DNA from 2 places in the Streptomyces sp. NPDC015220 genome. Region 2 is predicted to be linked to the other one. Evidence: riboswitches for the same ligand, from Rfam matches in the RefSeq annotation. Region 2 holds a riboswitch; the other holds the start of a gene.

Region 1 (14,910 bases), on a different contig from region 2:
CAGCGTCGAGTAGATCGTGAGGAGGTTGCTGACGCCGGCCTTGGTCTCCGGGTCGTAGCGGACGACGGTGTCGGTGTCGGTGACCGCGCTCTTGACCTTCTTGGCGGTGACCTTCGGGTCGTCCAGCAGGTTGATGAGGCCCTTCGGCGTGGACGCCGACTTGCTCATCTTGGTCGTCGGCTCCTGGAGGTCGTAGATCTTCGCCGTCTCCTTGAGGATGTACGCCTTGGGGACGGTGAACGTCTCGCCGAAGCGGCCGTTGAAGCGCTCGGCGAGGTCACGGGTGAGCTCGATGTGCTGCCGCTGGTCCTCGCCGACCGGCACCTCGTGGGCCTGGTACAGCAGGATGTCGGCCACCTGGAGGACCGGGTAGGTGAACAGGCCCACGGAGGTGCGGTCGGCGCCCTGCTTGGCGGACTTGTCCTTGAACTGGGTCATCCGCCCCGCCTCGCCGAAGCCGGTGAGGCAGTTCATCACCCAGGCGAGCTGGGCGTGCTCGGAGACATGGCTCTGCACGAACAGCGTGCAGCGGTCCGGGTCGAGACCGGCGGCCAGCAGCTGGGCGGCTGCCACCCGGGTGTTGGCGCGCAGCTCGGCCGGGTCCTGCGTGACCGTGATCGCGTGCAGGTCGGCGAGCATGTAGAACGCGTCGTGGCTTTCCTGCAGAGCCACCCACTGCCGGACGGCGCCGAGGTAGTTGCCGAGGTGGAACGAGCCTGCGGTGGGCTGGATTCCGGAGAGCACGCGAGGTCGATCAGAGGCCATGCTCACCATTCTCTCATTGACCGCCGCCCCCAAGGGTGACGGGATTCATAGGGGTGCGAGGCGGGGTGCGGTGCGCGCGGAAAGCGATTCCCCACCCGGCGTGGACATGCCGGGCGGGGAATCACGGGAGGGCACCGGGGCCGGCACCGCCGGCCGGCGGGGTCAGCCGAGGTCGATCTCCGGGTACAGCGGGAAGCCCGCCACCAGGTCGGTGGCCCGCTGGGAGATCTCGTCGGCGATCTTCGGGTCGAGGACGTGCTGGGCCTTGGAGGGGGCGCCCTTGCCGGTGGTGCCGGGCTCGGTGGTCGTCAGCACGCGGTCGATGAGGCCGGCGACCTCGTCCATCTCGGCGGTGCCCAGGCCACGGGTGGTCAGCGCGGGCGTGCCGATGCGGATGCCGGAGGTGTACCAGGCGCCGTTGGGGTCGGCCGGGATCGCGTTGCGGTTGGTGACGATGCCGGAGTCGAGGAGGGCGGCCTCGGCCTGGCGGCCGGTGAGGCCGTAGGAGGAGGTGACGTCGATCAGGTTGAGGTGGTTGTCGGTGCCGCCCGTGACGAGGGTGGCACCCCGGCGCATCAGGCCCTCGGCCAGGGCGCGGGAGTTGTCGACGATCCGCCGGGCGTAGTCCTGGAAGGAGGGCTGCCGGGCCTCGGCGAGGGCCACCGCCTTGGCCGCCATGACGTGCGGAAGCGGGCCGCCGAGGACCATCGGGCAGCCGCGGTCGACCTGGTCCTTGAGGGAGTCGTCGCACAGGACCATGCCGCCGCGCGGGCCGCGCAGCGACTTGTGGGTGGTGGTGGTGACGATCTGGGCGTGCGGGACCGGGTCGAAGTCACCGGTGAGGACCTTGCCGGCGACCAGGCCCGCGAAGTGGGCCATGTCGACCATGAGCGTGGCGCCGACCTCGTCGGCGATCTCGCGCATGATCCGGAAGTTCACGAGACGGGGGTAGGCGGAGTAGCCGGCGACGATGATCAGCGGCTTGAACTCGCGGGCGGAGGCGCGCAGCGCCTCGTAGTCGACCAGGCCGGTGGCGGGGTCGGTGCCGTAGGAACGCTGGTCGAACATCTTCCCGGAGATGTTCGGGCGGAAGCCGTGGGTGAGGTGGCCGCCGGCGTCGAGGGACATGCCCAGCATCCGCTGGTTGCCGAAGGCGCGGCGCAGCTCGGCCCAGTCGGCCTCGGAGAGGTCGTTGACCTGACGGACGCCGGCCTTCTCCAGGGCGGGCAGTTCCACGCGCTGGGCGAGCACGGACCAGAAGGCGACGAGGTTGGCGTCGATGCCGGAGTGCGGCTGGACGTAGGCGTGGCGGGCGCCGAAGAGTTCCTTGGCGTGCTCGGCGGCCAGCGACTCCACGGTGTCGACGTTGCGGCAGCCGGCGTAGAAGCGGCGGCCGATGGTGCCCTCGGCGTACTTGTCGCTGAACCAGTTGCCCATCGCCAGGAGGGTGGCCGGGGAGGCGTAGTTCTCCGAGGCGATCAGCTTGAGCATCTCGCGCTGGTCGGCGACCTCCTGGCCGATGGCGTCGGCGACACGCGGTTCGACGGCGCGGATCACGTCGAGGGCGGCGCGGAAGGCGGTGGACTCGGTGGAGAGGGGCGCAGACATCTCAGGGACCTCCGGACGTGGCGTTCGGCGTTCACGGTACGGCCCAGGCGCACGGCACAGTTCTCGCTCGGACCGCTCCCCGATGGTCCGTCCCATCCCAGCGCGCCAGTCACGGCCCGCAGGTCAGCCTACCGGGCGGCCTGCGGGGGGCGACGCGACGTCCACCATGCGAGCGCGTTTTCGGACCTCGGCGGACTCGACGGCGCGCCAGCCGCCCGCCCGGCGGACGGCGCCCCGCTCGACGGGGCCCCGCGGGGGCCGTGCCGGAGGACGGCGGTCCCGCGGGCCGTTCCGGGGGACGTGTCAGGGGGTGACGGGCCGGGCGCGGGCCGCTCAGAGGATCACGTGCGGTACGAAGCGCGCGTACTCGTCGGTGACCAGTCCGGCCGACTCGCGGATGCCGAGGCCGGCGGACTCGTCCTCGACGACCCAGGCGCCGAGGACCACGTGGTTGCCGTCGAAGGCGGGCAGCGGGGCGAGGGCCTGGTAGCAGCAGGGTTCGTCGCGCTGGACGGGTTCCGCCCCCGGCTCGTGCACGGTCACTCCGGCGCCCTCGCGGCCGAGCAGGGGCTTGGCCACGTAGCCGGTGGTGGCGGCCAGTTCGCGCGGGCCGTCGAGGTGGGCGGGGAGCAGGTTGGGGTGGCCGGGGTAGAGCTCCCAGAGGATCGCCAGCAGCGCCTTGTTGCTCAGCAGCATCTTCCAGGCGGGCTCGATCCACAGGGTGGAGCCGGTGCCGCCGCCGTTGTCGAGGGTGTCGAGGACATGACCGGCGAAGCGGTCGGTGGTCAGCCACTCCCAGGGGTAGAGCTTGAAGACGCTGCGGATGAAGCGCAGGCCGTTGTCGACGAACCGGCCGGACAGCGGGTCCCAGCCGATCTCCTCCATGGATGTCCAGTCGGTGTCCAGGCCCGCCTGCTCGGCGGTCTCCTTCAGGTAGGCGACCGTCATCAGGTCCTCGCCGAGCTCGTCGTCGGCCGAGTGCGCGAAGTGCAGCGGGCTGCCCGGCGGCAGGAGGCGGGCCTGCTTGCGCCAGGCGGCGACGAGGCGCTCGTGCAGGGAGTTCCACTGGTCGGCGCCGGGGAAACGGTCCTCCATCCAGAACCACTGGGGCGAGGCGGCCTCGACCAGGGAGGTGGGGGTGTCGGCGTTGTACTCCAGGAGCTTCGCCGGGCCGGTGCCGTCGTAGCGCAGGTCGAACCGGCCGTAGACGGAGGGGAGTTCGGCGCGCCGGCGCCAGGCCTCGGCGACGGCGTCGACGACGCGGGGGTCGGTGATGCCCAGGTCGGCGAACCGGCCGGCGCCGACGATGTGGTCCGCCGCGGCCAGGCACATCCGGTGGAGTTCCTCGACGGTCTCCTCCAGCGCCTCGACCTCGGGGAGCGTGAAGACGTAGTACGCGCTCTCGTCCCAGTAGGGGCGCAGGGAGTCGTCGGGGTACCGGGTGAGCGGGTAGATGAGCCCCTGGGCCTCGACGGTCTGCTGCCAGCCGGGCCGGGGCGTGATCGTGCGGCGTTCCATGCCGGCCTCAGCCGCCGGACTTTCCGTGGCCGCCGCCGAAGCCGCCCCGGTCGACGCCGCCGTGGCCGCCGCTGGACCCGCCCGAGCCGCCGGAGCCCTTGCGGGGCTTGGTCAGGGAACCGCCGTCGATCCAGCCGCTCTTCTTCTTGCCGCCGTAGTACCAGGCCCCGGCCACGGGGCTCTTGACGGGCGTCGAGGACTTGGCGGACTTGCAGTACTTGTCGGAGACGACCTTGTAGCCCTTGGTGAGGTTGTAGCTGTTGCGGTCGACGCACCGCTTGTCCGGGTCGGAGGAGCAGGCGGTGAGCGCCGCCGCGAGCAGTCCCATGCCCCCGAGGACGACCGTTCCCGACCGCAGTTGTCGCCTTACGTCCGCCATGTCCGTTTCTCCCCGTCGAAGTTGACCGCCGGCCGTACGTGGCTGGCCGGATCCCGACCGCCAGCCTAGAGACCGGTCCGAGCGTCTGCCCAGGGGCCCCGGGCGAGGCGCGCTCCCCGGCCCCGCCCCGCGGCAGGCCCGCCCTCCCGCCGGGCGGCGCGAGTTCGGTGGGAGGAACACCCCGCCGGCGGGCCGCGGGCGGAGGGGACACGGGGGCGGCGGGCCGCGGGCGGAGGGGACACGGGGGCGGCGGGGCGCGGGCGACGCTCCGCCTGGCGACGCTCCGCTCCGGACGCCGCGGGGCTTCCCGGCGAGCCCGTCCGGCCGCGGCACTAGAGTCGCTGCGTGCTTCTCGGAATGGTGTGCGCGCTCGGCGCGGCGGTGTGTTTCGGTACGGCGACGGTGTTCCAGGCGGTCGCCGCCCGGACCGCTGCGGGGTCCGGCGAGGGCGGGGACGCGGCGCTGCTGCTGCGGGCACTGCGGCAGTGGCGGTATCTGGTGGGTCTGGCCCTGGACGGGCTCGGCTTCGTCCTCCAGATCGTGGCGCTGCGCTCGCTGCCGATCTACGCCGTGGGCGCGGCCCTGGCGTCCAGCCTCGCGGTGACGGCCGTGGTCGCGGCGCGCATGCTGCGGGTGCGGTTGAGCGGCACGGAGTGGGCCGCGGTGGGCGTGGTCTGCGCCGGACTGGCGATGCTGGGCCTGGCCTCGGGGGCCGAGGGCGACCAGGACGGCTCCATGGCGCTGAAGTGGGCGATGCTGGTGGCGGCACTGGCCGTGCTGGCGCTGGGGGCGGTGGCCGGGCGCCTGCCGGAACGCGGCCGGGCACTGCTGCTCGGTCTGGGCGCGGGCCTCGGCTTCGGAGTGGTCGAGGTGACGGTGCGGCTGATCGACTCGCTCGCCCCGTCGACGCTGTTCACCAACCCGGCGGCCTACGCCCTCCTGCTGGGCGGCGGTGCCGCCTTCCTGCTGCTGACCTCGGCTCTCCAGCGCGGCTCGGTGACGACGGCGACCGCCGGCCTGGTGCTCGGCGAGACGCTGGGCCCGGCGGCGGTCGGCGTGGTGTGGCTGGGCGACCGCACCCGGGACGGCCTGGCCTGGCTGGCGGTGCTGGGCTTCGCGGTGGCCGTGGCCGGGGCGCTGGCGCTGGCACGGTTCGGTGAGGCGCCCGCCGAGGAGGAGACGCCTGCCACGCGGGCGCCGGCCCGGGGCGCCTGACCGACTTCGCGGACTCGGGCGGGCTCGTCAGGGCAGCACGCGGCAGAGTGCGTCCAGGGCCGCCGTCCAGGCGTGGTCCGGCGGAGTGCCGTAGCCGACGACCAGGGCGTCCAGTGCGGTGGCGGTGGCCCGCTCGTGGCGGAAGCGGGCGAGGCCGTAGAGGGCGAGGCCCTGCCAGGCGGCCGCCTGGACCACCGTGGCTTCGGTGCCGGCCGGCAGCCGCAGCACGGCGTGCAGTCCGGCGGCGATGCCGGTGGCGCGGACGTCCGGGGCGCGGGTGGCGAGAGCCTCCACCAGGGCGTCGCGGCGGCGGCGGTAGCGCAGCCGGGCGGAGCGCACGTGCCGGTCGTAGGCGCCGGAGGCGAGGAACTCGGCCAGGGTGAGCTGGTCCAGCACTCCGCACGTCTCGGTGGCGCCCTTGGCCTCGGCGGCCTCCGCCGCGAGGGACGGGGGCAGTGCCATCCAGGCCAGGCGCAGCCCGGGGGCCAGGGACTTGCTCGCCGTGCCCAGGTAGACGACGTGGTCGGGGTCCAGGCCCTGCAGCGCGCCGATCGGCTGGCGGTCGTAGCGGAACTCGCCGTCGTAGTCGTCCTCCAGGATCAGGCCGCCGGTGCGCCGGGCCCAGTCGGTCACGGCCGCGCGCCGGTCCGGCCGCAGGGGGACGCCCATCGGGAACTGGTGCGACGGGGTGAGCAGGACCGCGCCCACGTCCCCGGGGTCGCCGGTGACCGTGCCGAGTCCGTCGAAGGGCATGGGGCGGGTGCGCAGCCCGGCCCGGGCCAGCAGGTCCCAGTGCACGTCCAGGCCGTACGACTCGACGGCGACCGTGGTGGCCCCGCGGCGGCGCAGCACCTCGCCGAGGATGCGCAGGCCGTGCGCGAAGCCCGAGCACACCAGTACGTGCTCCGGGTCGGTGCGTACCCCGCGCACGCGGGCGAGGTAGCCGGCGAGGGCGGCGCGCAGTTCGGGGCGGCCCCGCGGATCGCCGTAGCCGAGGGCGTGGTTGGGGGCCGCGGTCAGGGCGCGGCGGGCGGCCCTGAGCCACTCGGCGCGGGGGAAGGAGGCCAGGTCGGGGGTGCCGGGACGGAGGTCGTGCAGGGGACGCCGGAGTTCGCGGCGCGGGTGGGCCGGGCCGGCCGGCGGGGCCGCCACCGCCCGGTCGGCGACCCTGGTGCCCGAGCCCTGGCGTGCGGTGAGCCAGCCCTCGGCGACCAGGTCGGCGTAGGCGTCGGCGACCGTGTTGCGGGCGATGCCCAGGTCGACGGCGAGGCTCCGGGAGGAGGGCAGCCGGGCGCCGGGGGTCAGACGGCCGGTGCGGACCGCCTCGCGCAGGGCGTCGGTCAGTCCGCGGCGCACGCCCGGCCCGGTCGGTTCCAGGTGCAGGTCGACGCCCGGAGTGGCCCATGATTCCGCCATGGAAATGGACCATACTCCTGGGCTGCCTGGTGCCTAGGGTCGAGGCATGACGACGACGGACACCGAGACGACGACCACCCCCTACGCCGCCGAGCGGCCCGCGCGGCTGGAGTGGGCCAAGCACGCCCCCGAGGTCTACAAGGCGATGATCCGGCTCGACGCCGCCGCCCGGCAGGGCCTCGAACCCAAGCTGTACGAGCTGGTGAAGATCCGCGCCTCCCAGCTCAACCACTGCGCCTTCTGCCTGGACATGCACACCAAGGACGCGCTCGCGGCGGGCGAGAGCGTGGAGCGGATCGTGCAGCTCGGCGCCTGGGAGGAGTCGCGCCACTTCTACACGGAGAAGGAGCTGGCGGCGATCGAGCTGACCGAGGCGGTCACCGTGCTGACGGACGGGTTCGTGCCCGACGAGGTGTACGAGAAGGCCGCCGCGCACTTCGAGGAGGCCGAGCTGGCGCAGTTGCTCTCCGCCATCGCGGTGATCAACGCCTGGAACCGGTTCGGCGTGACCTTCCGCATGGCCCCGGGGCACTACCGGCCGGGGCAGCACCGGTGACGGCCCGTACGACGCACCTGGACGCGGCGATCCGCTCCGCCCTGCGGGCCGTGGGCGCGGCCGCCAAGAAGGGCCTCGGCGACCCGGCCCTCGCCGAACTGGTGCAGATCCGCGCCTCGCAGCTCAACCACTGCGCGTTCTGCCTGGACATGCATCTCGCCCTCGCCCGCGAGCAGGGGGTCGACCAGCGGCGACTGGACCTGCTGAGCGCCTGGGAGGAGGCCGGGGAGGCCTTCGACGAGCGGGAGCGGGCCGCGCTGGCGCTGACCGAGGCGGTCACCGTGCCGACCGGCGGCGCCTCCCGGACGGGGTCCGGGGCGGACCCCGTGCCGGACGAGGTGTACGAGCGGGCGGCCAAGCACTTCGACGGCCCCCGGCTCGCCCATCTGCTGGCGCTGATCGCCGCCATCAACACCTGGAACCGGCTGATGGTCGCCCGGCGGATCCCCCCGGGGAGCACCGAGTGGTGAGCAAGGCGTCGCTCTTCCGCGCGCTGCACCGCGGCCGGGCGCCGGAGGACCCCCTCGTCCTGCCCGGCCCCTGGGACGCGGCCAGCGCCCGCGTCTTCGCCGAGGCCGGCTTCCCGGCGCTCGCCACCCCTTCGGCGGGCGTCGCGTCCGCCCTCGGGTACGAGGACGGGGCGACCCCCGCCGAGGAGATGTTCGCGGCGGTGGCGCGGATCGCCCGGGCGGTGGACGTACCGGTGTCGGCCGATGTCGAGGACGGGTACGGGCTGGCGCCGAAGGAGCTGGTGGAACGGCTGCTGGAGGCCGGCGTCGTCGGCTGCAACCTGGAGGACTCGCACGGGGGCGTCCTCCAGGACCCTCGCCGGCACGCGGACCGGCTGGCCGGGGTGCGCGAGGCGGCGGGCGAGGCGCTGTTCGTCAACGCCCGGATCGACACCTTCCTGCACGGCAACCCGGACCCCGGGGCGGCCATCGAGCGGGCCGCGCTGTACGTCGCCGCCGGCGCCGACTGCGTGTATCCCATCCTCGCCCCGCCGGACGTGCTGCCGCTGCTGCGGGCCGGCGTGCGGGGGCCGCTCAACGCGCTCGGGCGGCTGGACGGCGAGGGCCCCTCCCCCACCGCGCTGGGCGGGCTCGGGGCGACCCGGATCACCTTCGGGCCGGGGCTGCAGCGCCGGGCGGCGACGGCGCTGCGGGAGATCGCCGGCGGCCTCCGTCCCTGAGGCGTACCCCCTGGGGCTCATCTCGTGACGGCCGCCCGGGGGGCGTCCCTCCCGGGTGGTCGTTCCGTCAGGGGCGCTCAGCACAGCGGGCCCCTTTCCGGCGGATGCCGGAAAGGGGCCCGTGCGGGCTCGTGCGACCAGAGGAGCCGAGTCGTACGGCGTGACTCAGATCAGGCCGAGGGCGCGGACCGCGTCGCGCTCGTCCGCGAGCTCCTGGACGGAGGCGTCGATGCGGGTGCGGGAGAAGTCGTTGATCTCCAGGCCCTGGACGATCTCGTACTTGCCGTCCTTGCAGGTGACCGGGAAGGAGGAGATCAGACCCTCCGGGACGCCGTAGGAGCCGTCCGACGGGATGCCCATGGAGACCCAGTCGCCCTCGGCGGTGCCGTTGACCCAGGTGTGCACGTGGTCGATGGCGGCGTTGGCGGCGGAGGCGGCCGACGAGGCGCCGCGGGCCTCGATGATGGCGGCGCCGCGCTTGGCGACGGTCGGGATGAAGTCCTCGGCCAGCCACTTCTCGTCGTTGACGACCTCGGCGGCGTTCTTGCCGGCGACCGTGGCGTGGAAGATGTCCGGGTACTGGGTGGCGGAGTGGTTGCCCCAGATGGTCAGGCGCTTGATGTCGGCGACCGTCGAACCCGTCTTCTTCGCGAGCTGGGTCAGCGCGCGGTTGTGGTCCAGGCGGGTCATGGCGGTGAAGCGCTCGGCCGGTACGTCAGGGGCGGCGGCCTGGGCGATCAGCGCGTTGGTGTTCGCCGGGTTGCCGACCACGAGGACCTTGACGTCGTCCGCGGCGTGGTCGTTGATGGCCTTGCCCTGCGGCTTGAAGATGCCGCCGTTGGCCTCGAGGAGGTCACCGCGCTCCATGCCCTTGGTCCGCGGGCGGGCGCCGACGAGGAGGGCGACGTTCGTGCCGTCGAAGGCGACGTTCGGGTCGTCGCTGATGTCGATGCCCTGGAGGAGCGGGAACGCGCAGTCGTCCAGCTCCATGGCCGTGCCCTCGGCGGCCTTCAGCGCCGGCGTGATCTCCAGGAGGCGCAGCTTGACCGGCACGTCCGCGCCGAGCAGCTGGCCGGAGGCGATGCGGAAGAGCAGGGCGTAACCGATCTGGCCGGCCGCGCCGGTGACGGTGACGTTCACGGGAGTGCGGGTCATGGCGTTCTCCGTATGACAGCTGGCGGTGGGGCGTCCCTGCCCCGGGGAGCTGGATCCCCGCGTCCGTTTCGTGACGGTACGCCGCCGCGATGATCGATCAACGCTACGGATGATCGATCTCTTGGCGTCAAGAGAGATCCAGCGGTCAGGCTATCGCGCATCCGGGATCACGGACCGCCGGGACCCTGTGGCCCGTCCCACAGAGTGACCGGACGACGGGCAAGTGGCGGTCCCCGGTGGACTGTACGGCCGATGGCCACAGGTGGCGGCCGCCCGTCCAGGAGAGGTGGGGACGAAGGCGGCCGCCGCACGAGGGTCGCCGAGGCGACCTGGCTCCCGTGGGGGGTTCTCCTTCCTGTGCCCCGATCGGTGGGCCGTCAGCGGGTCGTGCACCGCTTCTTCTCCACCTCCTCGGTTTCCTCACCTCGTGCAGCCCTGCCGCCCCGTCGCCAGCGTGGCGCACACCGTCGCCTGCGCGGCGTCCCGCACGGCCACCATCGGCGTGTACGCGATCGTGTCCCCGTCGGCCGTGACCGTGTCGGTCTCCTCGCGGGTGCCGACCGTGACCTGGACCCGGTCCCCCGGTCCGGCCTGGGTGATACGGCCCCAGGCGGCGCCGCAGCTCCTGCTGTAGCGCACCTCCACGAGCACCGTGCCCACGGTGACGCTGCGGGCCGTGGTCACCAGCTCGCCGCCGCACCCCATGGCCTCGGCGTCCTTGCCGGTGCAGCCGGCCCCGGCGCACTTAACTCCGGGCGGCAGGCTCTGGGCGGTGCCGACGGAGGGCGACGGCGGCCTCGTCGCACGCCCGGCCTTCGCTCCGCCGTCACCCCCCGTGAAGTAGAAGACGGCTGCGAACACCGCGAGCACCGCCACCAGGCCCGCGAGGAACATCGCCGCCTGCCGCCCGATCCCACCGCCGGCGTCCTTCCCGTCATCCACGGGACGCGACGTCCGCGGCGGTGCGCCGTGCGGGCCCGGGACGCTCGTCGTGTACGGGACGCCCGTCGCGTACGGGACGCCCGTCGCGTACGGGACCGGCGCCCCGTCGACCGGCGTCGCGGGCGGGCCGCCGGGAGCCGTACCGGCCGCGCCCGCGTCCCCGGCAGCGCGGGGGGCCCGCTTCCCGCCCACGGGGGACGGCCCCCGGTACCCGGCCAGCCCCCATGAGTTGCCGCCCGAGGAGCCGGCGGACGCGGCACCGGTGCCGTGAGCCGTGGTGCCAGCGGACCCTGCTTCGGGGCCGGAGTCGGAGTCGTGGCTGGGCCCTGAGTCGCGGAGGGGGCCCGAGTCACCGCTGCGGCCGGAGTCACGGACGGAGCCCGCGTCACGGACGGGGCCCGCGTCACGGACAGGGCTTGCGTCACGGACAGGGCTTGCGTCACGGACAGGGCCCGCGTCACGGACGGGGCCCGAGTCACGGACAGGGCCCCGGTCAGGGACGGGGCCGGAGCCGACGCGGGGCCAGGTCCCGGTCGCGCCGCCGCCCCCGGTCCGCGGGGCCGGTGAACCCTGCCGCACCGCCCCCTCGCGCTCCTCGCGCGCGTCCTCGTCGTACGCGTCGTTCGCCCTCGGCTGGGACGGCACCGTCGGGGACACGCCCGCCGGGCCCGCGATCCCGGGAGCGGGCCACCCGGGCGCCGCGTCGCCCCGCTCGACGGCGGTCCTGCCGGACTCTGCGCCCCCACTCCCGTCGGCCCGCTCGCCGCCGCCCGCGCCCTTGCCTCCGCCGGACCGCTCGCCGCCGGACGTGCCCGCGTCGAACTCCCCGAGCGCGGCGCGGGCCTGGGCTATCCGGATGGCCTCCATGGTCCGGTCGTGGCGCAGCTCCGCGCGGCTCCAGGACCGCTCGGCGAGCTCCCACATCGTCGTGAGGTGGACCGGGCCGGCGCCGGTGACCTCGGCGAGGGCGATCACCGCTCCCTTGGGCGCCAGGAGCCGGCCGTTGAGGTAGCGCTCCCAGGACGTCCTGCTGTAACCCGTGCGGTCGGCGAGCGCGGCGACGTTCAGGCCGCCGCGGTCGACGAGCCGCCGCAACTGGTTCACGAACTCGCGGACCTGTGGATCGAGTTCGTCGGGCAAGGCCTTCCAGCGAGGCACTGCTGCTTCCCCTCTTCCCCCGGTAGGTGCCGGTTCTTCCCCGCGCGCGGTGCCCGTTCCGGCGGGGACGCGCGTCATTGGGTCAATTGTCCACGCCGGCCCGCTTGTCGGACGACTTCGCCCCCGGCACCCTGTTTCGCCGGGGCATCGGCACACGGGGGCGTGCGCGCGCCTTCTTCGGAGGATCGCCACCGCTCGGCGAAGTGCCCTATTACCGGGAGCAGTCGGGCCGGATGCGGCCGTCACGGAGCACCGCCGGCCGCACGGCGTCCCCTGCGCCGCGCCTGCCGAGCCCGCGCCTCGCACCCGCGCAGAGCGCGCAGCGTACGGCGCAGCGGTGGGGGCGGCGGAACGGTTCCCACGCCGGGCGGGGGCGCGCCTGTGGCAGAGCCCGGACACCGTAGCGGAACGGTCACTTCCGTGCCACAGCGCACGGACAGCCGTTGAACAGCGCGTTCGCGGTGCAGGAAGGTTGGTCCCGGCGGCGGTCCGCCCTCGCTCGGGGGAGAGGACGGGCCGCCGCCGCGGACGGGTCGTACGGACGTCGCCGGCGCCGCGACCGGAAGGGTCCACCGGTTCGTGGCGTCCGGCACCGCTTGCGGTCAGGGCGCTAACTGTTGCGAACGGTGAAGTGCAGCGCGTCGTCCAGGAACGGTATCTCCAGCCACGGCCTGGGCTGGGCCATCAGCGCCAGCAGCACGATGGTGACGCCCAGGATGCCGAAGGTGACGATGTCCGTGAAGCGGGAGCGGACGGCGAGCATGCCGACGCGCGGCAGCAGCCAGCGCAGCGCGGCGCCGCCCAGCAGTCCGGCGCCGATCAGCAGCAGCCCGACCCGGAACGCGTCGAAGGCGGTCACCAGCAGGCCGAGCCCGACCGCGATCAGCACGGACAGCAGCGGCCACTGCCGGGCGGGCGCCGGGGCGTCGCCCGCGGCGGCCCGGCCGCCGCCCTCGGGGCGCGCCGTGTCCCGCGTGAACAGCGGGAAGCGGCGCGTGACCCGCCGCGGCCGGCCGGAGGCGTCCGGCGCGCTGATCGGGTCCCGGACCTCGGGTTCCGGCTCCCCGGAGGCCTTGTCCCGCCGGGGGCCGCCCGCCTCAGCCGACACTGCGCTCCGCCGCCTCGACCACGTTGACCAGCAGCTGGGCCCGGGTCATCGGGCCGACGCCGCCGGGGTTCGGGGAGAGCCAGCCGGCCACCTCGGCGACGTCCGGGTGGACGTCGCCGAGGATCTTGCCCTCGGCGTTGCGGGAGACCCCGACGTCCAGGACGGCGGCGCCGGGCTTGACGTCCTCGGCGCGGATGAGGTGCGGGGAGCCGGCGGCGGCCACGATGATGTCGGCCCGCTTGAGGTGTGCCGACAGGTCCCGGGTGCCGGTGTGGCACTGGGTGACCGTGGCGTTCTCGCTGCGCCGGGTGAGGAGCAGGGGCATCGGGCGGCCGATGGTCACGCCGCGGCCGACGACCACGACCTCGGCGCCCTTGATCTCCACGCCGTGGCGGCGCAGCAGGGTCAGCACGCCGTTGGGGGTGCAGGGCAGCGGCGCCGGCTCGTTGAGGACGAGACGGCCCAGGTTCATCGGGTGCAGGCCGTCGGCGTCCTTGTCCGGGTCCATCAGTTCGAGGATGCGGTTCTCGTCGATGCCCTTGGGCAGCGGGAGTTGGACGATGTAGCCGGTGCAGGACGGGTCCTCGTTGAGTTCCCGGACGACCGCCTCGATCTCCTCCTGGGTCGCGGTGGCCGGCAGCTCGCGCTGGATGGAGGCGATGCCGACCTCGGCGCAGTCGCGGTGCTTGCCGGCGACGTACTTGCGGCTGCCGGGGTCGTCGCCGACCAGGATCGTGCCGAGGCCGGGCGTGACGCCCTTCTCCCTCAGCGCCGCCACTCGGACGGTCAGATCGGACTTGATCGCGGCTGCGGTGGCCTTGCCATCGAGAATCTGGGCGGTCATGTGCCCATCCTCGCGGATGACCCGGCGCCGGTTCCAATCCGGGGGGCGTCCGCGGCGCTCCCGTCGCGCGGTCATGATCCGGATGTTGCACTTGCACAACGCATGGTGAATGCGGCTGGACAAGTAAGCGGTCGGTCAAGAACGATGAAAGACACAGTGCCGCGGGCAGCTCGGGGGGACGGGCCGCTTTCTGCAGAACTCTCCTCCGCACGGTGCCACGCGTCGTCCCCGCACTTGATCGACGGAGGAAAGACCACCATGAGCTACGGCGACCCGAACAATCCCTACGGCGCACCGCAGTCGCCGCAGCAGCCCGGTTACGGCTACCCGCAGGCGCCGCCCGTGCAGCAGTACGGCGCTCCGGTGCCCGAGACGATGCCCGGCAACGTCAGCGGCGCCCGGGTGATGATGTGGGTGATCGTCGGTTTCCAGGTGGTCGGCGCGGCCCTGTTCGCCATCAGCGCGGTCGGCGTCAGCGCCGCGAAGAAGGACAACACCCTCAAGGACGACACCGCTTTCCAGCAGCTGGCCGACTACTCGACCGGCAGGCTGTGGGGGCTGGTCCTGTTCGCGGTGGCCTGGGGCGTGTTCGCGGCCGTGCTGGCCGTGAAGTTCAACTCCGGCCGCAACGGCGTCCGGATCACCGTCATGGTCTTCAGCATCATCACCGCGATCCTGGGCCTCTACCCGTTCATCATCGTGGGCCTGGTGCACACGGTGCTGGCCATCCTGATCGCCTGCTTCGTCGGCGGTTCCAAGGGTTCGGCCTGGTTCAACCGCCCGCGCTACTGAGCCGCCGGCCGAACACCTGGCCGAAGCACACGGCGCGACTTCACGCCACCACGACCGAGGGCCGTGTCCCACCCCGCACAAGAGGGGGACACGGCCCTCGTGCGTCGCCCTAGTCTGGAATCCGTAGCCGTCAGGCACGGGGAGACGCACCTTGTACAGCATCATCGTGGTACCTCCGCCGACCACGGGGGACGAACGAAGCGGCGCCCAGTTCCGGCTCGCGCCCGGCGACCGACTCGCCTTCGGGCGCTCCGCCCCGGACAAC
Region 2 (14,910 bases):
GTGCGTGCGGGAGATACGGGACCGGATCCGCTCGCCCGCTCTGGAGTACAAGGCCACGCATCTGCTGCGGGAGAAGCACCGGGCGGTGCTGGAGTGGGTGCTGTCCCCCTCCGCGCCGCTGTACGGACAGGCCCATGTGGACCTCACCGAGAAGGCGTTCTTCGTGGTGGACCGGGCCGTCGACGTGCTGCTGGGCGACCCGGCGGCGGCGGTCGCCCTGTTCGGCGCCGGCCCGGGGGCCTTCGGCGCGCACCGGTGGCTGCGGTTCCTCCGGGCCGCCAACGACCTGCTGCGGGCCAGGCACGACGGGGAGCCCGCGGCGCCGGTCGAGGCGTTCCTCCGCGGCGTCGAGGAGCTGCGGGACGGGCACCGGCCGGCGGACGGGCCGGCGGAACGCGTCGCGGCGGTGCTGGAGCGGCTGGCTGGGAGCCGGGAGCGTGCCGACGCCTTCCGCGCCCGGGTGGCGGCCGGTCCGGCGCTGCTGCCCGTGCTCAATCCGCTGCTGCCCGCGGTCCTGCGTACGGCCGCGCGGTGGGGCGCCCAGGGGCGCGGCGTGCGGCTCGTGCACGACCAGCAGAACATGCTGACCCCCGACCGCGTCGACTGGCTGCTGCGGACGGCCCGGCAGGACGGCATCGGCCTGACCGGCGTGGACCTCGTCGACTCACGGCGCGATCCGCGGGTGCAGCTCGCCGACTTCCTGGCCGGCATCGCCCGCAAGATCGCCTCCGACGAGCTGAACGGACACGGCGACCCGGCCCTCACCGCGCTGCTTCGCCCCTACGTCGGCGCGGACTCCGTCTGGGGCGACGCCGCGAGCTGGGCCCGGCTGGGACCTGAGCGGACCGGGGCGGACGCCGACTCCGCCGCGCACGGGAGGCGTTGACCCGCGCCGACGCCAGGAGGACGGCCCCGCGCTGAACACGGCCGCGGCGCACCGCGTGCGGAGGCGGGGCGCCCGGCTGCTCCGCCATCCGGGGCTCGGCCGCGGCGGACACGGACAGGCCGGTCAGCCGAGCGCGAGCAGCACGGTGGCGGCCGCGGCGCCCAGCAGCCCGGCCGCCTGCCGCCTGGTGACCCGCTCGTGCAGCGCCACGAGTCCCAGGAGGACGGGGAGGGCGGGGTACAGGGAGGCGAGGACGACGGCGACCGCGAGCATCTGCCGCTGGGCCGCGAGCAGGTACAGGCTCAGCGCGAGGGCCGCGCCCGCCCCGGTCAGCAGGGCCTGCGCGGCGCGTACCGGGGACGGGCGCGGGCCCCGGAGCGGACGCGTGCCGCCCACGACGGCCGGCAGCAGCACGGCGACCGCCGCGAGGCGGCCCGCCGCCACGGGCCACAACCCGCTCGACGGCCCCGCCTGAGCCAGCGCCAGGTACTGGACGGCGACGCCGGCGCTCGCCCACAGACCGTCCGGTGTGCCGCGGCCCGCGCCCTCCCCCGCGCTGCGGGCGCGGGCGGCCCCGCCGCCGGAGACGAGCCAGAGCGCGGGCGCGGCGACGGCGATTCCCGCCCAGGCCAGGAAGGTGGGCCGGTCGCCGAGGACGAGGACGCCGCACAGCACGGACAGGGCGACGGAGGTGACGGCGCTCACGGGCACCACGACGCTCATGGCGCCGCGGCTCAACCCCCGGTTGAGCAACAGCATGGCGGCGCCGCTGCCGACGCCGGACAGGGCGCCCCAGCACAGGTCCGCGGGGCGCACCGAGTGGGCCGGGACAAGGAGCGCGGCGGTGACGGCGAGCAGCAGCCCGCCCAACTGGCCGAGGAACGTGACCGCGGTGAAGTGGAGGCGGCGGGACAGCATCCCGCCGGCGAAGTCGACGATGCCGTACAGGACGGCGGAGGCCAGAGCGAGAAGGGCACCCATTCGCAAAGGGGTGCCCCCGGACGACCCTGCGATGCCCGGTGGTTCAGGCGGCGCGGTCCGAGTGCGGAGCGGCCTGGGCCCACTCCAGGACGAGGCGCTGGTACACCTCGCGCTGCTCGGTGGTCAGTGTCCCGCCCGACCGGCGCCACAGGGCCCGGATCTCCTCGTTGACCTCCGCGGCCGATCGCTCGGAGGCGGCTTCAACAGTGGTGGACATGCTGTGAAGCATATGCCGGACGACGTGAAGGCGCTGTGAGTAAGTACGATCGATTCGGGCATTTCGGACCGTGTTACTCATCACGTCGATCCGGCACAACCCGCCCGGCACCGGCTCACGTTCCCGGTTTGCGCCCGTACACGAAGACGTCGTCGCCCTTCCTCAGCAGCGACCAGTACTTCTTGGCGTCCTTCGCCGTCATGTTGACGCAGCCGTGCGAGCCCGGCGGGTTCCACATGCTCAGCCCGACCGAGTGGAAGGCCTGGCCGCCGTCGAAGAACTGGCTGTAGGGCATGGACACGTTGTAGAGGGTGGAGACGTGGTCGATGTCACGCCAGTAGATCTTCTTCAGGCCGGTGCGGGTCTCGTACCCGTCCCGTCCGGTGCGCACCGGCACGGGCCCGTACACGAGCCGGCTGCCGTCCTGGATCCAGCTCAGCTGGAGGGTCAGGTCGACGCAGGCGATCCGGCCCTTGTTCGTCGGGCACTTGTGGCCCTTGTCGGGCTTCTTGCCCGCGGCCTTCTGCTTGTTCATGAGGTCCATCACGCCCCAGGTGACGGGCCCCGCGTAGCCGATGGCCGGCGTGATGCCGTGCTTGTTCTGGAAGGCCCGGATCGCCGTGCAGTCGGCGGCCGACTGCCGCCCGTCGACCCGGCGGCCCAGGAACTTCTCGACCTGCTTCTGGTACGGCCCGGTCCGCGTCGTACAGCTCGCCGCCTGCGCCGGCGCGGTGCCGAGCGCGAGTGTGAGCGGCGCCACCAGCGAGGTGACGCCGACTACGACGGCTCCCCGTCTGCCCATGTGCTTCATGACCGCACGGTCCTTCCCCCTCGGTGCGTTCGCGTGTCCGCGCTCTCGGACTCCTAGACAGCCTCGGGGGGACGGCGGTTGTAGGGCACCCCAGGTCGAGACGGAACGGTGACATTGGGGGCGTCGCGCGGGCGCTGACCACACCGACCACACCGACCACACCGACAGGATGGCGCGGCGGCCGCGGGGTGGTGAGGCGACCAGCCCTGCGGGGCGTGGGGCTCATGGGACCGACGTGACCGGAGGTGAGCGGTGGTGGTGGCGGCGGACGGTGCTGGTGGCGGACGGATCGGAGGGCGGGGCCCGGCCCGGCGGAGGCGCGCCCGCCGGGTGTCCGGTCCGCGCGGGCCGGTCGGGCGCCCGCTCCGGCCGGAGCCGGAGCGGGGCTCGCCCTCGCCGTGCCGTCCTCGGCCGGTCCGACGACCCGTGGCGGACCGCGGCGGACGGCCGAGCCGGCCCGGAAGGAGGGGCACGAGGTCCGTCCGGTAGCCGCGGCCGCCGGGGTCACGGCTCCCGGACGGCCGTGCGGAAGCCGGTGTTGACCGCGGTGAGGCCGCCGTCGACGGTCAGCGCGGTTCCGGTGATCCAGGCCGCGTCACGGGAGGCCAGGAAGGCCACCGCGGCGGCGATGTCCTCCGGCTCGCCGACGCGACCCAGCGGGTACAGCGGGCGGACCCGGTCGAGTTCGGCGTCCCGGCCCCGCCACGCCGAGGTGCGGACCGTGCCGGGCAGCACGAGGTTGACGCGCACGCCCCGGGCGGCGGCGTGCCCGGCGAGGGTGCGGGTCAGCGAGGCCAGCCCCGCCTTCGCCGCGCTGTAGGCGTGGTTGCCGAAATCCTGGACGCCGTTGACCGATCCGATGCTCACGATCGCACCGCGGCCGGAGGCCGCCAGGTGGGGCAGCGCGGCACGGCAGCAACGGCGGGCGCCGGTCAGGGTGACGTCGAGATCGAGCGCCCACGCGTCGTCCGGCTCGTCCTCGAACAACGCGGTGTCGGGCGTGCAGTGGGCCGCGCAGTTGACCAGCACGTCGAGCGAGCCGAACGCGTCGACCGCACGCGCCACCGCCGCCTCGACCGCCGCCCGGTCCGCCACGTCGCACGCGGCCGCGCGGGCGTCGAGCCCGCTCCCGCGCAACGCCTCGGCGGTCCGCTCCGCCTCGGCCCCGTCGGTGTCGGTGACCAGCACCCGGGCGCCCTCCTCGGCCAGCCGCCGGGCGGTGGCCGCTCCGATGCCGCGGGCCGCGCCGGTGAGGAGAACGCCGTGTCCGTCGAAACGCCTCGTGTCCGTCATGGGCCAGAACCTACTGCCGCGACGATCGAACCGGCAGATAGCGTGCGCCGCATGGACACGTTCGTACAGCAACTCCCCGCGCTCATCGGTGTCGTGATCGGCGCGCTCGGCTCGTACCTGGCGGTCGTGCGCAGCGACCGGGAACGGTCCCGCCGGGAACGGAAGGACCGTTGGGAGGAGCGCCGGCTCGCCGTGTACTCGGACTACGCGCGCACGCTCAAGAAGTCCGTCACGCTGGCCTACCGGGTCGCCTCCCACCTCGGCAACGATCCGCATCCGCATCCGCTGCCCCTCGCCGAGGCCGAGCCGCTGCTGACGGAGGCCGCCCTCGCCCGCGACCCGTCGGGCGAGTCGCTGATCATGCTGGGCAGCCCGCAGGTCGTGGAGCGGGCGCGGGTGTGGGTCGTGGTGGTGATCGAGATGGAAGGGTTCCTGCGCGACGGGCGGCGGGAACCGGACGCCTGGCAGGAACTGCTGGAGCGGCAGCGCGCCGCGCGTCAGGGGTACTACGCGGCCGTGCGGGCCGACCTCGAACTGCCGCCGGGCCACGCGGCCCGCTGGCCGCTGCCCGGCATGCGGCCGGCCCCGGACGGCCGGCGGTAGCCGCTCGTCCCGGCCGGCCGGCGTCCCGGGCCGCCGGGGCGGCCGCCGTCGGGGACGGTGCAGCCATGCCCCGGCGAGGGGGCACCGGAGCGGACCGGCCGTTGCGCGCGCCGCGTCCGTCCACGGCGGCGGCGCCGAGCAGGCCGGGCGTCACGCCCCGCCGGCCCGCGGAGCGCGCCGGGCGAGGCGTGCGCGGCGTGCTCCGTACGGACCGCCCGCGGCCTGCGTCCCCGGTGCCCCTCGGGTGCCGCGCCGCTCAGTGCCCGCGGGCGATCCACTCCTGGAGGTGCGGAGCCTCGGCGCCGATGGTGGTGGAGTCGCCGTGACCGGTGAGGACCTTCGTCTCGGGCGGCAGCGTGAGGAGGCGGTCGCGGATCGAGTCGATGATCGTCGGGAAGCTGGAGTAGGAGCGGCCGGTGGCGCCGGGACCGCCCTGGAAGAGGGTGTCGCCGGTGAGGACGACGCCGAGCCCGGGGTCGTACAGGCAGACCGCGCCCGGGGCGTGGCCGGGGGTGTGCAGGACCGTCAGGTCGGCGCCCGCCGCCTCGATCACCTGGCCGTCGGCGAGATGTTCGTCGGGTTCCCGGTCCGGGTGGGTCATCTTCCACAGCGGCAGGTCGTCGCGGTGCAGCCAGATCCTGGCGCCGGTGAGGTCCGCGAGCGCGGGGGCGGCGTTGACGTGGTCGTTGTGGGCGTGGGTGCACACGATGGCGGTCAGCCGGCGTCCTCCCACGGCGGCGGCGATGGCCTCGGCGTCGTGCGCGGCGTCGATGACGACCGCCTCGTGGTCGTCGCCGACGATCCACACGTTGTTGTCCACGTCCCAGGAGCCCCCGTCGAGCGTGAACTTCCCGGAGGTGACGAGGCGTTCGATGCGGGCGGCCATCACAGCACCACCACCGAGCGCAGCACGTCGCCGTGGTGCATCCGCTCGAACGCCTTCTCCACCTCGTCCAGCCGGATGGTCTCGGTGACGAACTTGTCCAGCGGCAGGCGGCCCTGGAGGTGCAGGTCGATGAGCATCGGGAAGTCGCGGGAGGGCAGGCAGTCGCCGTACCAGCTCGACTTCAGGGCCCCGCCGCGCCCGAAGACGTCCAGCAGCGGCAGTTCCAGCTTCATCTCCGGGGTCGGCACGCCGACCAGGACGACCGTACCGGCCAGGTCGCGGGCGTAGAAGGCCTGCTCGTACGTCTCCGGGCGCCCGACGGCCTCGATGACGACGTCGGCGCCGAACCCGCCGGTCAGCTCGCGGATCGCCTCGACCGCGTCGGATTCCTTCGAGTTGACGGTGTGGGTGGCGCCCATGGTGCGGGCGGTCTCCAGCTTGCGGTCGTCGATGTCGACGGCGATGACCTTGGCCGCGCCGGCCAGGTAGGCGCCGGCGATCGCGGCGTCACCGACGCCGCCGCAGCCGATGACCGCGACCGAGTCGCCGCGGCCCACGTTGCCGGTGTTGATCGCCGCGCCGATGCCGGCCATCACGCCGCAGCCCAGCAGCCCGGCCACGGCCGGGGAGACCGCGGGGTCGACCTTGGTGCACTGGCCGGCCGCGACCAGCGTCTTCTCGGCGAAGGCGCCGATCCCGAGGGCCGGGGAGAGCTCGGTGCCGTCGGTGAGGGTCATCCGCTGCTCGGCGTTGTGGGTGTCGAAGCAGTACCAGGGCCGCCCACGCAGACAGGCACGGCACTTGCCGCACACCGCGCGCCAGTTGAGGATCACGAAGTCGCCGGGAGCGACGTCGGTGACGCCGTCGCCTACCGACTCCACGACACCGGCGGCCTCATGGCCGAGCAGGAAGGGGAACTCGTCGTTGATGCCGCCCTGTTTGTAGTGCAGATCGGTGTGGCAGACGCCGCAGGCCTGGACCCGTACGACGGCCTCGCCGGGCCCGGGGTCCGGCACGACGATCGTCTCGACCCGTACGGGTTCGTTCTTCCCAGGTGCGATCACGCCGCGCACTTCCTGCGCCATGGGTGGGTCCCTTCCTTAGACCGGTTGTACACCCTCGACCCTACGCGTGATTGATCGGCGACGGCACGGAGACCGGGCCGTCCGGGACCCGTCGGCCGGGCGCCCGCGGCTGCGCTTGCCGAGCCCGGCGGGGCGGAGGAGTCTCGGAGAGGAGGCCCGTCGCGGCCCGCTCCTGAAGGGCCGCGACCCCGCAGGAGGTCACCATGGCACCCACCGCAAGCCCCTCGTTCGACACCGACACCCTGCGCCGCGGCATCGAGGACCACGCGGCGTCGACGCTGCTGTCGCTCTACGCGGACGATGCGGAGATCCGCATCGTGGACCGCGACACCCAGCCCAGTCGTCCCAAGGTCCTGCACGGCCGGGACGAGATCGGCTCCATGCTGGAGGAGGTCTACGGCCGGGACATGACCCACGCGCTGGAGCACTGCGTCGTCCAGGGCGACCACGTCGCCTTCCTGGAGTCCTGCCGGTATCCCGACGGCGTCCGGGTCCTGGCCGAGTCCATGATCTCGCTGCGCGACGGCAAGATCAGCGAGCAGATCATGATCCAGGCATGGGACGAATAGGCAGACGGACCGCGAGGATCCAGGTGAGCTCCCGGCTGACCTGGACCTTCTCTGCCCGGGCGGGTCTGGGGCGGTCACGCTCCTCCGTGCCGCGGCGGTCACGGCCGGCGTCCGCCGCCCTCCTCGGGTCACTGCTGCGGGCCGTACGGCCCCGGCCGTGTCCTCCGGCGCCCCGGGCGCCGCGCACCCGGCACGCCCGGCGCCGGTGAGCCGTGCCCGGGTCCGCCCGGCGGGCGGGCGCGGCAGGGCGGCGGCGGAGGACGCGCGGGCCACGGCGGTCCGGAGCACCCGCCCGAACGGATGTCCTGACCCCGGGCGCGGACTCGGTTAGGGTGGGACGGGGCCGTGACTGGCGCTGAGGTGGAGCACCACCGGGGAGCGGTCCACACAGAGTCGTAGCCGCGCGCCTGGGCGATCCGTCGAACGCTCAGGAGTGGCTCATGTCCCAGGCCCGCCTCATGGACGGCACCGCACTGGCCCGCCGCATCGTCGAGGAGACCGCGAAGAAGGCCTCCGAGGTCACCGGCCGCACGGGCACGGCGCCGTGTCTGGCGACCGTGCTGGTCGGCGAGGACCCCGCGTCCGTGACGTACGTCCGGATGAAGCAGAACCGGTGCCGCACGGCCGGCATCGCCTCCCGGCACGTGGAACTGCCCGCCGGGACCAGCACCGGGGAACTGGTCGCCACCCTGCGGTCGCTGTCCGAGGATCCCGCGGTGCACGGCATCCTGCTCCAGCACCCGGTCGGCGAACACATCGACGAGCGGGCCGCGTTCGAGGCGATCGCCCCGGAGAAGGACGTCGACGGCGTCACCTTCGCCTCCTTCGCGTCGATGAGCTTCGGGGGGCCGGGGTTCGTCTCCTGCACCCCCGGCGGCATCCTGCGGCTGCTCGACGCCCACGACGTCGACCTCGCCGGGAAGCGGGCCGTGGTGGTCGGCCGCAGCGCGATCCTGGGCAAGCCGGTGGGGATGCTGCTGCTCGCCCGCGACGCCACGGTGACGTACTGCCACTCCCGGACCCGGGACCTGTCGTCCGTGGTCCGCGAGGCGGACGTCGTCGTCGCCGCCGTGGGCCGGCCGCGGCTGGTCCGCGGCCAGGACATCAAGCCGGGCGCGGTCGTGGTCGACGCCGGTTACAACCCGGGCAACGTCGGCGACGTGGACTTCGACTCCGCCGTCGAGCGGGCCTCGCTCATCACGCCGGTGCCCGGCGGCGTCGGACCGATGACCATCGCGACGCTCCTGGAGCAGACGGTGACGGCCGCCGCCCGGCAGCTCGGCGTGTGACCGGCGCGTCAGGGCGCGGCGGCGCCGCGCCCTGATCCGGTCCGGTCCGCTGGGCGGGCCCGGGCCGGGGGGCCTCCGCAGCGTGGCGGGGAAGGCGCGGAGTGACGGCGCCGACACCCCACGGGTCGTTCACGGGCGGCGGGCCGCCCCGCCCGCATACTGACCGACGTGCGCGTTGCGATCATGACGGCGGGATCCCGGGGAGACGTGGCCCCCTTCACCGGGCTGGGGCACGGCCTGACCCGTGCGGGCCACGCGGTCACCCTGGTGACCCACGGGTGCTTCGAACCGCTGGTCGAGGGCTCGGGGCTCGGCTTCCATCCGCTGCCGGTGGACCCGCGGGCCGAACTCGACTCCGCGCGCGGCCGGGGGCTGCACCGCAGCGCCACCAGTGCGGGGAAGATGGTCCGGGCCGTCGGCCTGGCGCGGGCGGCCGTGGCCCGCATGACGGACGATCTGATCGCGGCGGCCGAGAAGAACGACGTGCTGCTGCTGTCCGGCTCCCTGGGACCGGTCGGGCACGCCATCGCCGAGGCGCTCGGCATGCCCAGTATCGGTGCTCACCTTCAACCCCTCTCCCCCACCAGGGAGTTCGCGCCCCCGTTGCTCGGCGGCGGGCACTGGGGCGGGGCGGCGAACCGGCTGGCCTGGCACGGGGTCGACCTCGCCGTGGAGCGGGTCTTCTCGGCGGCCGTGCCCGCCGTGCGGACCCGGCTGGGGCTGCCCGCCGCCCGCGCCGGCATGCCGGGGCGCGTCCTGGCGGGGCGGCGCCGGCCGGTGCTCCACGGGTTCAGCCCGCTGGTGGTGCCCCGGCCGCGCGACTGGCGGGCCGGTCTGGAGGTGTGCGGCTACTGGTGGCCGCACGACCGCGGCGAACGACTCCCCGACGAGTTGCGGGAGTTCCTGGACGCGGGGGCGGCGCCGGTCTTCGTCGGCCTGGGCAGTGCCACCGTGCCCGACCCGGCCGGGCTGAGCCGGACGATCGTGCGCGCGCTGCGGCTGGCCGGGCTGCGCGGGGTGGTGCAGCGGGGCTGGGGCGGGCTGGAGGCGTCCGGCGACGGCGTGCTGGCCATCGGGGAGGTCCCGCACTCGGCGCTGTTCCCACGCATGGCCGCCGTGGTGCACCACGCGGGGGCGGGCACGACGGCGGCCGGCCTGCGCGCCGGGGTGCCCGCGGTGCCCCTGCCGGTCCAGTTCGACGAGGGCTTCTGGGCCGAGCGGCTGATCTCGCTGGGTGTGGCCCCGAGCGCCGTCCCGCTGCGCGCGCTCACCGCCGACGCGCTCGCGACGGCCCTCGACCGGGCCACGCGGGATCCCGCGCACCGGTCGCGGGCCGAGGCGCTGGGCGCCCGGATCCGTGCGGAGGACGGCGTCGCGCCGGTGCTGTCCGCGGTCGACCGGCTGGCGGGCTGACGGCCGCCCCCGGGGCGACGGCGACGTGCCGCCGGGCCCCGCCCTCCCCGGCGGGCGTCGCGCGGACGGCCCCGCGGGCCGTGCTCAGTGGTCCGTGCGCCGCTGGAACAGGCCGGTGGGCACGGCGTCGGCCAGGGCCTGGTAGCCGGCGGGGTCGAGATGGAGGTGGTCGCCGGTGTCGTAGGCGGGCAGCAGTCGGCGGGGGTCGCCGGGGTCGCGGGCCGTCCGGTCGAAGTCGATGACGGCGTCGAACCGTCCGCTGGTGCGGATCCACCGGTTGACCGCCTGCCGGGCGGCCTCGTGGGCGCCGGCCGGGTCGTCGTAGCCGTTGCCGCCGAAGGGGGTGAGGGTGGCGCCGTAGACGCGGATGCCCTGGGCGTGGGCGCGGGTGATGATCTGCCGGTAGGCGCCGATGAGGTCCGCGGTGATCCGCCGCCGTGCCCCGGGCGACGGCGGCGGCTGCTCGGGCATGGCCGCGCCGTCCGCACGGCCCGGCCGAGCGCGCCGGCGAGCCGTTCGGCGGCGAGCCCCCGGCAGGGGGATCGGCTCGGTGGCGGTGCCGAGGGCGGCGAGCCGTGCGGCCCTCGACGGCTGGTCCGCCGCGACCGGCACGGGCGGCACGGCGGCACGGGCGCCACCGGCGCCACGGGCGGCACGGGCGCCACCGGCGCCACCGGTGGCACGGGCGGAGCGCCGGACCGGGGCCCGGCCAACGACGCCGCCGCACCAGTCGCCGTGCCCGGGCCCCGGTCATAGAGTGACCTGCACCACGCTGGTCGTCCGCTGCCCTCACGCACCGTCCACGGTCCGGCCCACGACGGCGGCCGGACGCCGCCGCGGTGCGCGTCGCACGGGCGGCGCGCGCTCCGGTGCGGCCGTCACTCCCGGGGGCGGCCACGGCTCGGCGCGGCCACGGCTTCGGGCGGTCCGCCGCGCGAGCCGACCGTAGCGGGGTCCGGCGTGGCGGCCGGCGGCTGCGCGCGAGGACGCCCGGCGGAGCACCGCCCCGGCACGGACACCACCGGCACCACGGGGGCCACCGGCCTCCTGGGGAACACCGCGGGAAGGGAGCGCGGCGTGCGTGACATCCTTCCGGTCCTGGCGCGCTGGTACGCGGCACGGGTGCCGTTCGCGCTGGCCACCGTCGTCTCGGTCAGCCGCAGCGCACCGCGCGACCCCGGCGCGGCGATGGCGGCCGGCCCGGACGGCGAGGTGGTGGGCAGTGTGTCCGGGGGCTGTGTGGAGGGGGCCGTCTTCGATCTGGCCCAGGAGGTGGCGGCCGGCGGGGAGGCGCGCCTGGCGACCTTCGGCCACGGCGACCAGGACGCGCTCGCGGCCGGGCTCACCTGTGGGGGCGAGATCGGTGTGCTGGTCAGACTCGTGACAGCCGAGGCGGATCCCGCGTTCGGCGCGGTCGCGGCGTCGGTCGCCGCCGGCGAGCCGGTGACCGTGGCGAGCGTGGTCGACGGGCCCGCGCCGCGCGGGGCCACCCTCTCGGTGTGGCCGGAGACGGTGGCGGGCACCCTGGGCGCGCCCGGCCTGGACGTGGCGGTCACCTCGGACGCCCGGGGCGGGCTCGCCCTGGGCGCCACGGGCACGCGGCACTACGGGACGCACGGCGAGCGGCGCGAGGACGCGGTCACCGTGTTCCTGCACTCCTTCGCCCCGCCGCCGCGGATGCTGGTGTTCGGCGCGATCGACTACGCGGCGGCGGTGGTCCGGATCGGAGCCTTCCTCGGCTACCGGGTCACGGTGTGCGACGCCCGCCCGGTGTTCGCCACGCCCAGGCGGTTCCCCGACGCCGTGGAGGTCGTGGTCGACTGGCCGCACCGCTACCTGCACGGTACGGACACCGACGAGCGCACGGTGATCTGCGTGCTCACCCACGACCCCAAGTTCGACGTCCCGCTGCTGGCGGAGGCGCTGCGCCGGCCGGCCGCCTACATCGGGGCGATGGGCAGCCGTCGTACCCACCACGAACGGATGGAGCGGCTGCTCGACGCCGGTCTGACCGAGGACGAGCTGTCCCGGCTGCGCTCGCCGGTCGGCCTCGATCTGGGCGCCCGTACGCCCGAGGAGGTGGCCGTGTCCGTCGCGGCCGAGATCATCTCGCTGCGCTGGGGCGGCACCGGCGCGCCCCTGACCGCGACCGCGGGAGCCATCCATTCCAACGGCTCCGCCTGATGTCCGGGAGCGGAAGTCCGGGACCGATGTACGTACCGGGAGGGGGTCCCGGGACCGATGTACGCAAGCGGGGGTGCCGGAACCGCCCCCGTCTTCGCGGCACCCCCCGGCCGACGACGCCTGGCAGGCGGTCCACGATCACCGGTGGGCCGCCTCGGCGCGGCCGACGGGCCGGAGCTGTTCCCGCGCGGCCGACGGGCCGGAGCTGTTCCCGCGCGGCCGACGGGCCGGAGCTGTTCCCGCGCGGCCGACGGGCCGGAGCTGTTCCCGGTGGGGCCACTGTGGGCCCACCGGGTGCGTGGTGCCCATGTGAACAGCGATTTTTCGATTTTTTCCAGGATTGCCGGATTAGGTGGTTGGGGTCCCGCAGGAGGGGTAGGCGGCCAGCAACGGATGAGGCATGCACGCCTCTGCAGCACATGTGCGGCACACCCCCGCTGGAAGGAGGTCCGTGACAGCGCATACTCGCAGCTTCCGGGCTGCTTCCGCGCACGGAGCGGCCCGGATCTCGCCGAGAAGTCGGAAACGAGAAAGGGAATAGTGACCCTGGGGCGGCCCTGACGGGGGCCGCCCTCCGGTGTGCGTGCCCGCCGGGGGCACCGGCGGGCGCCTTTCCAGTGGAAACCACCGCCGCGGTCGCAGGTCGGGGGGCCGCTGCGCACCGTCTCGGCCCGGCCGAGTGTCACGGCGCGGCGGCGTCCGGCTGCCGTCGACCGCGCGTCCAGGTCGGCCTGGCCCACTGCCACGGCGCGGCGGCGTTCGGTCCCCGTCGGCCGGCCGCCGACCGGCCGGAGCGTGTCGCCCGGCGGGCGGGAGCCGGACGACAGGGCCGGGGGCGCTCAGGCGGCCGGGCGCGGCGGCAGCCGGTGCAGTTCCACCTCGGCGAGCCGGCCGTCGGCGACGGTGGCGGTCATGTAGGTGCAGTGGGGCTGGCGGCGGCGGTCGGTCGGGGAGCCGGGGTTGAGCAGGCGCAGCCCGGTGGGGGCGGTGGTGTCCCAGGGGATGTGGCTGTGGCCGAAGACCAGCACGTCGAGATCGGGGAAGCGGGCGGCGCAGCGGGCCTCGCGACCCTGAGCCGGTCCGGTCTCGTGGACGGCGCCGAAGCGCAGCCCGTCCAGGTCGGCGCGGGCCACCTCGGGCAGGCGGGCGCGCAGTTCGGGGCCGTCGTTGTTGCCGTAGACGCCGATCAGCCGGCGGCTGCGGCTCTCCAGCAGGTCCAGGGTGGCGGTGTCGACCCAGTCCCCGGCGTGGAAGACCACGTCGGCGCGCGGGAGTTCGGCGAGCAGCCGTTCCGGCAGGGCCTTGGCGCGCTTGGGGAGATGGGTGTCCGCGATCAGGAGCAGGCGCACGGGGCCAGGGTACTGCGGGACGCCGTGCCGGAGATCGACTGCGCGGGGAGCGGCTGCGCCTGGCCGGCCGAAAAGCCTTCAGGCAAACTGTTCAGTCCAGACTGGACAGTTTTGCTTCACGGCCCTACCGTGACGCCATGGACGACAAGCCCACCGAGGTGCCCGAGGGCATATCCGTCTCCGCCGCCCGGGCCGCGCGCGACCTGCGGGTGGTCTTCAGCAGGCTGCGCCGCCGGATACGCGAGGTGGCGCGGGACGAGGACCTCACACCGTCCCAGGTCTCCGCGCTCACCCTGGTCGGCAAGCACGGTGCGGCCACGGCCAGCGCCCTGGCCGCCGCGGAGGGCGTCCGGCCGCAGTCGATGGCCGCCACGCTGGCCGCCCTGGAGCAGCACGGGCTGATCCGGCGCAGTCCGGACCCGGACGACGGCCGGCGGCAGCTCGTCACCCTGACCGAGGACGGCCGGGAGCGCATCGAGGGCAACCGTGAGATCCGCGCGGAATGGCTGACCCGGGCACTGGAGGACCGCTACACGGAGGAGGAGCGGCAGACGCTCATCGCGGCCTTCACCCTGATGGAACGGCTGTCCCGGCCGTGACGGCGAGGCTCACCCGGGCCGCGCGGGGCTCGGCCGCGGCGCGCCCGGCCCCCGTCGGGTTCGACCGCCGGCTGATCGCCCCGATGATCCTGGGCTCGGTCCTGAACCCGATCAACTCCTCGATGATCGCGGTGGCCCTCGTCCCGATCGGCACCGCCTTCGGGGCGCCGCCCGCCCGGACGGTCTGGCTGGTCTCGGCGCTCTATCTGGCGACCGCCGTGGGACAGCCGGTCGTCGGGCGGCTGGTGGACATGTACGGGCCGCGCCGGCTCTACCTCACCGGTACGGCGCTGGTGGGCGTCGCCGGCGTGCTGGGCGCGCTGGCGCCGTCGCTGGGCGCGCTGATCGGCGCGCGGGTGCTGCTGGGGTTCGGGACCTCCGCGGCCTATCCGGCGTCCATGCAGCTCACCCGGCGGGAGGCGGAGCGGACCGGGCAGGAGGGGCCGGCGGGCGTGCTGACCGCGCTCGCCGTCGCCAACCAGACGGTGGCCGTGGTCGGCCCCGCGCTCGGCGGACTGCTGATCGGGGTCGGCGGCTGGCGCGCGGTGTTCACCGTCAATGTGCCGCTGTCGGCGGCCTGCCTGGTCCTCGGCTCCCTGCGGCTGTCGAGGGAGGAGCGGTCCGGGGCGGCGCGCGGGGACGTCGATCCGCCCGGCATGGTCCTGTTCGCCGGGACTCTGGTGGCGCTGATGCTGTTCCTGACGGCGCCGCGGACGGACCGCTGGTACCTACCGCTGCTCGCCGC

The links. A riboswitch is a leader RNA that binds a small molecule or an ion and turns the genes downstream of it on or off. The one in region 2 is predicted to bind ZMP and ZTP.
Region 1: it holds a riboswitch for ZMP and ZTP, as region 2 does, so the genes downstream of both, ACF061_RS07475 (glycine hydroxymethyltransferase) here and ACF061_RS25230 (bifunctional 5,10-methylenetetrahydrofolate dehydrogenase/5,10-methenyltetrahydrofolate cyclohydrolase) in region 2, are expected to answer to the same signal.

Annotation. Positions count from the first base shown of each region.
Region 1 is NZ_JBIBUK010000002.1:578,224-593,133, forward strand. Features, by position in the region: gene trpS (tryptophan--tRNA ligase) at 1-765, opposite strand, end outside; gene ACF061_RS07475 (glycine hydroxymethyltransferase) at 928-2,373, opposite strand; ZMP/ZTP riboswitch at 2,408-2,496, opposite strand; gene ACF061_RS07480 (glutathionylspermidine synthase family protein) at 2,707-3,891, opposite strand; gene ACF061_RS07485 (hypothetical protein) at 3,899-4,270, opposite strand; gene ACF061_RS07490 (hypothetical protein) at 4,628-5,485, shown strand; gene ACF061_RS07495 (PLP-dependent aminotransferase family protein) at 5,513-6,901, opposite strand; gene ACF061_RS07500 (carboxymuconolactone decarboxylase family protein) at 6,948-7,457, shown strand; gene ACF061_RS07505 (carboxymuconolactone decarboxylase family protein) at 7,454-7,927, shown strand; gene ACF061_RS07510 (isocitrate lyase/phosphoenolpyruvate mutase family protein) at 7,924-8,646, shown strand; gene ACF061_RS07515 (malate dehydrogenase) at 8,812-9,801, opposite strand; gene ACF061_RS07520 (DUF2690 domain-containing protein) at 10,222-11,901, opposite strand; gene ACF061_RS07525 (DUF3017 domain-containing protein) at 12,512-13,009, opposite strand; gene ACF061_RS07530 (bifunctional methylenetetrahydrofolate dehydrogenase/methenyltetrahydrofolate cyclohydrolase) at 12,999-13,853, opposite strand; gene ACF061_RS07535 (hypothetical protein) at 14,112-14,645, shown strand; gene ACF061_RS07540 (FHA domain-containing protein) at 14,797-14,910, shown strand, end outside.
Region 2 is NZ_JBIBUK010000014.1:61,060-75,969, forward strand. Features, by position in the region: gene ACF061_RS25185 (hypothetical protein) at 1-886, shown strand, start outside; gene ACF061_RS25190 (EamA family transporter) at 1,010-1,867, opposite strand; gene ACF061_RS25195 (hypothetical protein) at 1,911-2,096, opposite strand; gene ACF061_RS25200 (L,D-transpeptidase family protein) at 2,200-2,895, opposite strand; gene ACF061_RS25205 (SDR family NAD(P)-dependent oxidoreductase) at 3,400-4,188, opposite strand; gene ACF061_RS25210 (hypothetical protein) at 4,240-4,791, shown strand; gene ACF061_RS25215 (MBL fold metallo-hydrolase) at 5,048-5,677, opposite strand; gene ACF061_RS25220 (S-(hydroxymethyl)mycothiol dehydrogenase) at 5,677-6,762, opposite strand; gene ACF061_RS25225 (nuclear transport factor 2 family protein) at 6,966-7,331, shown strand; ZMP/ZTP riboswitch at 7,667-7,751, shown strand; gene ACF061_RS25230 (bifunctional 5,10-methylenetetrahydrofolate dehydrogenase/5,10-methenyltetrahydrofolate cyclohydrolase) at 7,772-8,620, shown strand; gene ACF061_RS25235 (glycosyltransferase) at 8,804-10,033, shown strand; partial or broken gene ACF061_RS25240 (GDSL-type esterase/lipase family protein) at 10,118-10,483, opposite strand; gene ACF061_RS25245 (XdhC family protein) at 11,111-12,217, shown strand; gene ACF061_RS25250 (metallophosphoesterase family protein) at 13,057-13,566, opposite strand; gene ACF061_RS25255 (MarR family winged helix-turn-helix transcriptional regulator) at 13,704-14,165, shown strand; gene ACF061_RS25260 (MFS transporter) at 14,162-14,910, shown strand, end outside.